One region of the Silvimonas iriomotensis genome, then DNA from elsewhere that is predicted to be linked to it. Evidence: predicted binding sites of a transcription regulator. Region 1 holds the regulator's gene; the other holds the start of a gene.
The links. The regulator FNR, encoded in region 1, switches genes on or off when oxygen is low (the NO sensors DNR and NnrR bind a similar motif). The targets are predictions, from matches to a motif close to TTGATNNNNATCAA.
Positions count from the first base shown of each region.

Region 1 (4,218 bases):
CAATTGCAAGCTGAACGCGGCAACGACGCCGCCGCACATGCCAAAGCAATGTCCGCCGCCCAGAAAGCCTGCCAGCAAGAACGCAAAAACGTCGAAGTCGTGCAAGGATGATCCCGCTAGGAAAAGCACGCCAGACCCAGCCACCAGAACGGCGACAGACAAGCGGCAAGCTTACCGCAAAACCTGGCAGATCAATGCATCAGACAAGGCGGGAGTAGCGCGCGGCGGTAGTTTTCTCACGCAAGTGGCGATCAAACACCATAGCAATGGAGCGGATCAGCATGCGTCCCTTGGGCGTAACCTCGATGCCTTCGGGCGAAATGATCAGCAAGTCATCGCGCATCATGGCGTCCAGCACCGCCAGTTCAGGCGCAAAGTAGGTTTTGAAATCCACCAGCCAGGCGGTTTCGACCTGCCCGAAGTCCAGATTGAAGCGACACATCAGCCCCTGAATGACCGATCGCCGCAACAGATCATCGCGGTTCAGCTCGTACCCCCGCACGATGGGCAGGATGTCTTCATCCAGCATGGCGTAGTACTGTTCGATCTCTTTGGCGTTCTGGAAATAACCGGCGCCCACTTTGCCAATACCGGAAACGCCAAATGCCAATAAATCAGATTCCGCCCAGGTTGAATAACCCTGGAAATTGCGCTGCAAAGTGCCACGCCTTTGCGCTACGGCCAGATCATCATCCGGCAATGCAAAATGATCCATACCGATATAGACATATCCGGCCTCGGTAAGCCGCTCAATTGCAGATTGCAGGATATCGAGTTTTTCTGATGCCCCCGGCAATGCACTGGCATCCATTTGCCGTTGTGTTTTGAATCTTTCAGGCAAATGCGCATAATTATAAAGCGCAAGTCGGTCTGGCCTGATTGCCAGAACCCGGTCGATTGTGCGCAACACACTTTGCACCGACTGGAACGGCAAGCCGTAGATCAGATCAATGCTGACCGAGCGGAAACCCATGCTGCGCGCGGCGTCGATCACCATACGGGTTTGCGCTTCGCTCTGCACGCGGTTCACGGCGCGCTGCACGCGCTCGTCAAAATCCTGCACGCCAACACTCATGCGGTTAAAACCGGCCTGGGCCAGGAGGCTGATTTTGGCGGGCTGCAATTTGCGCGGATCAATTTCGATCGAATATTCGCCATTTGGCAAAATATGGAAATTCTTATTGATTTCTGAAATCAAATCGGCAAGTTGTGCTTCCGGCAAAAAAGTAGGTGTACCACCGCCAAAATGAATCTGGCCAACCTTCATGGTATATGGCAATATATTTGCCAGCAGCCGAATTTCTTTTTTAAGATATTCGACATATTCAACTGCCCTGCTTTCATTTTTGGTGATGATCTTGTTACAGGCGCAGTAGTAGCAGACGGTATTGCAAAAAGGCAGATGAAAATACAGCGATGCCGGGCGGTCTGCCTCCCCCACGCGGGACTGCTGCAGCGACGCGGCATAGGCGTCGACACTCAGCGGACCAAAGCGGTCAGCAGTGGGATATGAGGTGTAGCGAGGCCCCTGGCCATCGTAGCGTTCGACAAGGGGGCGATCGAACTCGACTTGCTGGATGTAGGCGGCTGTATGCATTTGTCCTGCCCTGAAAATTCAGGGTAAACAGTTTGCCTCCACCCTGGAGATATTTACTTGATACAGATCAAAGCAAATCGCATGATGCTCGCATCTACTTCGCACATGTAATTAATAGATGCCCTCAGCGACCGACCGTTTCTGACAGACCAGCCCCAACCGTGACTTTGGCTCTGGCCTGCAGGCAATTATCTGAAGTCCAAGTGGAAAAACAACCATGCTCTCACCTATCCAGTTACGTGAAACCGGTCTCAAGCAATTGCGCCATGCCTGCTCCAGTTGCAGCCTGCGCGAACTGTGCCTGCCTGTCGGGCTCTCTCCCGATGAAATGCGTCAGGTCGACCAGCTTGTCAGCCAGGGCCGCCCGATCAAGCGGGGCGAAGCGCTCTATCGGGCCGGCGAACCGTTTCACTCGCTTTACGCTGTGCGCCTGGGTTTTTTCAAGACCAGTGTTGTCTCTGAAGATGGCCGGGAGCAGGTCACGGGCTTTCACATGAACGGTGAACTGATCGGCATGGATGCCATCAGCACCGAGCACCACACCTGCGATGCGGTGGCACTGGAAGACAGCGAAGTGTGCGAGTTGCCATTCAATGAAATGGAAAACATGTCGCGCCGCATTCCCTCGCTGCAGCGCCACCTGTACCGCCTGATGAGCCGCGAGATCGTCCGCGATCATGGCGTCATGCTGTTGCTGGGCAACATGAAGGCTGAGGAGCGCATTGCGGCATTCCTGCTGAACCTGTCACAACGTTTTGCCTTGCGCGGTTACTCGCAGCACAGTTTTCATTTGCGCATGACGCGTGAAGAAATCGGCAGCTATCTGGGCCTGAAACTGGAAACCGTCAGCCGCACCTTGTCACGCTTCCAGGACCAGGGTTTACTGCGGGTACAGAACCGTTTGATTGAACTCAAAGACATCGAAGGCCTGAAGCAGTTGATGAATAGCTGCCAGGGCAACTGACCCCGCGCCCCCATGATCGCCCAGCTCTGCCTGATTGCCCCTGCCGCACAAGCCTCTGCCGTACTTGAACGCCTGGGACAGGCCGGGCTGGGGCTGCCTGTATTCCCGGCGGAGGCGGCGGCAGCGCTTCCGCCCGCCCCCACGGCAGACAGCACGCTGGTGCTGATCAATCCGGGCAATATGGCTGCTTACCAGCAACACTTGGCCGTTGCCCGGCAAGGTGGCTGGCGCCTTCTGGACCTGGCGGTCAATCTGCACAATCCGTTTGGTAAAACCATGGGCTGGATGGTTGCCGCGGGTGGCAACCATGATGATTTCGCCCTGGCCACGCCGGTACTGGATGCGCTGGCGCCGCCGTTTCCCAAAGCCTGGCTTCACGCCGGCGGCCCTGGGGCCGGTGCTTTTCTGAACAGCATTGCCAGCGGCTGGCTGGCGCAGTCTGAATCTGTCTGGCAATGGTTGCTGCATGCCTTGCAGCAACCGGGTGCCAGTTCGTTTGATCTGCAATCCTGGCAAACGCTGATCGACCACAGCCTGACGCACCTGCAAGACGATGCCCGCAGCTATCTGGCCATTGATACCGGGCCGTTCCAGCCCTGGTTTGCCGATCAATGCGCCCTGCTACTCAACCCGCTGACCCGTGAATCCCCGGCCCGCCAACTGGCCAACTGGTTCCTGGCCGCGCAGGCGGTCAACCCCAAACCCTGACTCACACAGTGTCGGCCCAAATAAAAAACGGCCCCTTATGAAGGGGCCGTTAACGCAATCGGCAGATATGCGCTAGTAAACAGGTCAGGCAGCAGCGGCCTTGCGGCGATTGGCTGCAGCGGTAGAGCTGGCCTTGTTGATGTTCTGCACGGTCGCAGCCAGCCACTCTTCGCTTTGCTTGCGGGTTGCGGCGATCGCGGAATCGTACACATCAAACGTGGTGGCCACGCCTTGACGCAGGCTCTTCACACCTGCGGCACCGGCCGGATATTGTTCAGCCAGCTTGTCCAGACCAGCCAGTACTTCTTCGCTGGTTTGCTTCAGATGTTTTTCCACCAGTTCACCCAGTTCTTTCTGGGTGGCATGGGCAATGCCCACGGCTTCGCGCCAGGCGGCGGTGGTTTTTTCGGTCACGGGTTCGACCAGTTCGCGCTGAACGGCCAGCGCTTCATTCGCGTCCTTGGCACCAGCAAGGGACTTGGCAGCGTGCTCGTTGTCAGACAACAGTGCACGGGCAAAACCCAGTTGCACCGCCCAGAGGCGCTCTGTACCGGTCAGGACGGTACGGGCAAAACCCAGAGACTGTTCGATCCCGACTTGTTGAGCGCGGGAAAACTCTTCGGCGAAACGGTTGGTACCAAGCGTCATGATTTTTCCTAAGTGGTTGTGCAATGCAACATTTGAGGGCATTCTGGCAGAATGCATTCATATGTCAACCTTATTTTGTGCAATGCATCAGAAAAATCCAGCACGAAAAAAAACGACCTGACGGTCGTTTTTTTATAAACAGGATCAAACAGTTGTTTGATTTGCAGGCTTTACGCTTTGACGTCCACGCTGTTACCCAGGTTGGACGGATTGTTGTACTGCGGCACTGGCGGCAGCGCCTGCAACAGGCTAAGGGCCGCAGAAGCTTGCGCGTCATTGGCTTTTTTCATGACGGCCACGT
Region 1 is NZ_BMLX01000001.1:1,129,544-1,133,761, forward strand. It holds gene IEX57_RS04980 (sulfite exporter TauE/SafE family protein) at 1-162, opposite strand, end outside; gene hemN (oxygen-independent coproporphyrinogen III oxidase) at 200-1,597, opposite strand; gene fnr (fumarate/nitrate reduction transcriptional regulator Fnr) at 1,815-2,561, shown strand; gene IEX57_RS04995 (hypothetical protein) at 2,574-3,269, shown strand; gene IEX57_RS05000 (phasin family protein) at 3,354-3,917, opposite strand; gene IEX57_RS05005 (putative motility protein) at 4,088-4,218, opposite strand, start outside.

Region 2 (4,218 bases), 670 kb from region 1:
GATTGCCACGCATAAAGACGCCCTGACCCTGTCAGACCAGCTTGCCGTACGTTTGGTACGGTGAGTATCGGTTTGCCCTGGCAGGGCGTTTTTCTGTACGGCTTTGAGTGACATGCATGGAGAACCTGACCGGCGCTGATGCGCCGGTTTGTCGTTTCTGGCGGTGCTTGATGTGGTTTTTGTAGTTTGAACGGCAAGTTCTTGAGCGCGCTTGGCATTTCGTCTCTTTTTCTGCTGGTTTTGCCGCGGTTTCCCTTGCGGTAGGTGGGCGGGACTGACATAATGCGCGTTTTGCGTCGGCACAACCCCGATGCGCTCATGTAAAGGAAAAGCGAAATGAAAGACGGTATCCATCCCGGTTACAAAGAAGTGATCTTTTTCGACGCCAGCGTTGACTTCAAGTTTCTGACCCGTTCGACCATGACTGCTCGTGGCGGCGAAACCATGAAGTGGACTGATGGCAAGGAATACCCGGTTGTGCGTCTGGACGTGTCGTCCGAATCGCACCCGTTCTACACCGGCAAGCAAAAGGTGCTGGACACCGCTGGCCGTGTCGAGAAGTTCCGTCAGAAGTACTCCATGTACACCAGCAACAAGGGCTGATCAGCCGGCGTTGTGTCGTACATCGCAAAAAAGGCAGCTTGTTCAAGCTGCCTTTTTTGTTTCTGTCCTTTCCCGCGTTTTGCCGGTTAGAATCCCCGCATGCTTACCTACGTCCCTGAAACCGAACGCGAGCAGCCGCCACTGCCACCGGGCCAGCGCCCATGGATGTTGCTGTTGCTTTGTCTTGTGTGGCTGCTGCCAGGCTTGATCGGGCATGATCCCTGGAAGCCGGCGGAGCTGGAAACGGCCGCGGTGATCAAGCATTACGTGGAAGGGCAGCACTGGGCGCTGCCGTGGTGGGGCGACAATCCTTACCTCTTGTATGGCCCTTTGTATTACTGGTCTGCCTGCCTGTTTGCCTGGCCCTTGTCGCACCTGGGCATGGCGGTGCATGACGCCGCGCGGCTGGCAACCGGCGCATGGATGGCGCTGGCCATGTGGGGTCTTGGTCTGGCCGGTCGTGAACTGTATGGTCGCCGGCAAGGCCGTGTGGCCGTCATGGCCCTGATTGGCAGCATCGGGCTGATTATCTGGGGTCACCATCTGGCGCCGCAGGTGATCGTGCTGGCGGGCTTTAGCTGGCAGCTCTATGCGCTGGCATGGGCGTTGCGCCAACCGGTGCAGGGCGGCTTGTTGCTGGGCCTCTCCTGGTTGATGTTGCTGCTGGGCGCGTCCTGGGGCGAGTTCCTGCTCAGTTTTGTGACGGCCGTCGCGCTGCTGGGGTTCCGGCCGTGGCGCCGCGCCTGGTATCTGGCGACCTTGCTCACCGCGCTTGTCACCTCGGTGCCGCTGGGCTTGATGTGGGTGGGCGATCTGTATCACACCAATCCGGAGGCTTTCCGGATCTGGCTGGATTACTACGCATTTGGCGCTTTTGGTGGCCTAGCTTCCTGGCAACCGTTCCATTCGTTCGGGTTCTATTTTTCCATTGTGTTGTGGTTTGCCTGGCCGGTATTGCCGCTGGGTGTCTGGGGTATCTGGTCCAACCGCTCGCAACTGGCGCAACCGAAGCTGACTCTGCCGATTGTGGTGCTGGTACTGAACTCTGTCTGGCTATCGCTGGCCGGTGACCTGATTGGCGAGTCGGCGCTGTTGCTGGTTCTGCCCACGTTGTCTTTACTGACTACCAGCGGGATCGATCGCTTGCAGCGTGGCGCGGCCGCGGCGCTGAACTGGTTTGGCATCATGACCTTTGGCGTCGGCACCTTTTTGCTGTGGTGTGCGTGGATCGTGCTGACGACGGGCACGCCGGCGACCTGGGCCAGAACACTGGCCGAGGCCAGCCCCTCCTGGCATCCGCATGTGGTGTGGGGTGGCGTGCTGTTTACGCTGGCGATCTCGATCACCTGGTGCTGGGTGTTGCTGCGCAAGCGTCCGCTGGGTCGGCTGGCCATCACCAACTGGGCATGCGGTGTGACCTTGCTGTGGGGTGCGCTGATGGGCTTGTGGCAGCCGTGGCTGGATGCCTCCAAGAGCTATCGGACCGTAGTTGAGAGCCTGCAGGTGGCCGTGAACAAGCAGCCGGCCGGGTGTATTGATGGCTCGCTGGTGTCCGACTCTATGGCCGCGTCGGTCGATTATTTCTCGCACCTGGCGCTGCAACGGCGCGATGTGACCAATTGCCGTCTGCAACTGGTGGCAGGTGACCCGCCGCCGGGGTCTATGGTATTGTGGGATGGTGCCCGCCCGGGTGAGCGCCATGAACACTTTTACCTGCTGGACAAAACACGCTCTGTCGCCACGCGCTAGGCGCGGGTGCCAACAAAAAGACCGGCCAAGGCCGGTCTTTTTGTTTTGCTGCAGTGATCAGGAATGCTGCGGCGTGTGCTGGTCTTTTTGCTGGATGGTGTCCGGATCCACGGCGTTCATCACATTGCGGCGTACGAACAGAAAGATATACACCGCCATGACCAGCACAAAACCAATGGTAAACAGGCTCAACAGACCAATATCAGAGAAGAACAGGGCTTCCCAGGGGGAGTTTTCCATGATGTGACTCCTGCCACGCGTGCATGTAATGACAAGATCATGGCGCGGAGTCGTATCCGGAATCTTGATACTAATCAATCAACTGCAGTAATTAGTGCCTGCTGGCAGCATTGCCGCCCCAAGGCCGGTCAGTCGCGGAAGTTCTGGAACTGCACCGGGTAGTCGGTAACCTGCTTGCGGATCACGGCGATGGCTTCTTGCAGGGTGTCGCGCTTGGCGCCGGACACACGTACTTCGTCGCCCTGAATGGCGGCTTGTACCTTGAGTTTGGAGTCCTTGATCAGTTTGACGATTTTCTTGGCTTCGTCCCCGCTGATGCCGGTGCGTACCGTAATGGCCTGTTTGACCTTGTTGCCCGACACTTTCTCGCTCTTGGCTTCATCCAGGCAGCGGATGTCGACGCCGCGCTTGGTCAGTTTGGCAGTCAGGATGTCCTTGACCTGTTCCAGCTGAAAGTCGTTGTCGGCAAAAATGGTCAGGACTTTCTCGGCTTGTTCCACGCGGGCGTCAGAGCCCTTGAAGTCAAAGCGGGTGCCGACTTCCTTGTTGGTTTGCTCCAGTGCGTTACGCACTTCCACGTCGTTGACTTCAGAAACGATATCGAAAGAGGGCATGTCGTACTCCTGCTGTTTTCAGTATGAAAGCCGGCGGCGATCAGTCCGGCGTTGTGTGGTGAAGAGACGGCATCATGGGCAGGTCGGTGACGCCGATATCCATGCCCAGTTGCGAGAACAGGGTGGTAACCTGGCCGCGGTGATGCGTCTGGTGATTGAAAAAGTGGCTGACGGCAATCCATGCCGGCATGTTCATTTGCTGGTGATACATGGCGCTGTACCAGCTCAATGGTGCCGCCAGCCAGGCATCGCTGACCGTACCGGCCCAGGTGTCGATGTGCTGGTCAGTTTGCTGGCGTAGCGCAAGCAGCGCCTCCCACGTGGGGCACACCAGCGCGTCGGGGCCGAAGTCGGGCAAAGGCTGGTTTTCAAAGCGCGCCAGCCAGTTCATGTCGCCACGCACCAGGTGATCCAGCGTGCCATGCACAGAGCCAAAAAACGCGCCGCGATCCGCTGTGCGCAATTCCTCGCCCAGCGTGTCTGCCATGGCGTACAGGCGCTCATTCATCCAGCGGTTGTATTGCGCCAGAAGACGGACTGCGGCGTTGGTGATCATGCGCGGGCACAGGTGGTTGATGTGGATACTGGATTTTAACGGCGTTTGCGGTCCGGCCAAAGTGCTAAAACCAGCCAGACCACAATGCAGGGTATCCAGACCAGGACAAACTCACTTTCCAGCGTGATGAGACCGCGTTCTGAAAAGAACCGCGCGCCAATGGGCGAGACCATGATCGGGTGGAGCCCGAAGAAAAAGCGTGCGTCGCTCAGTGGCCAGAAAAACGCCACGCCACGGCCGCCGTTAGTGAGCGCATCCATGACGGGATGGCTGAACACACATGCGGCCAGAATGGCCCAGTGACGCAGCAATGCGCCGTGCCGGCGTGCCAGCCACCCTGCCATCAAACCACCCAGCACCACGGCAAACAGCAGCGAATGCGTTGCGCCACGGTGGCCGTAGGGGCTGTCGTAGGCGATGCCGAACTTGAGGCCGATGGTGTCCAGGTCTGGCACC
Region 2 is NZ_BMLX01000001.1:460,894-465,111, forward strand. It holds gene rho (transcription termination factor Rho) at 1-2, shown strand, start outside; gene IEX57_RS02065 (type B 50S ribosomal protein L31) at 337-603, shown strand; gene IEX57_RS02070 (ArnT family glycosyltransferase) at 703-2,352, shown strand; gene IEX57_RS02075 (DUF3149 domain-containing protein) at 2,410-2,592, opposite strand; gene IEX57_RS02080 (YajQ family cyclic di-GMP-binding protein) at 2,721-3,206, opposite strand; gene IEX57_RS02085 (DinB family protein) at 3,247-3,762, opposite strand; gene IEX57_RS02090 (metal-dependent hydrolase) at 3,798-4,218, opposite strand, start outside.
Region 2: the regulator FNR is predicted to act here: its motif matches at 2,657-2,670, upstream of IEX57_RS02075 (DUF3149 domain-containing protein).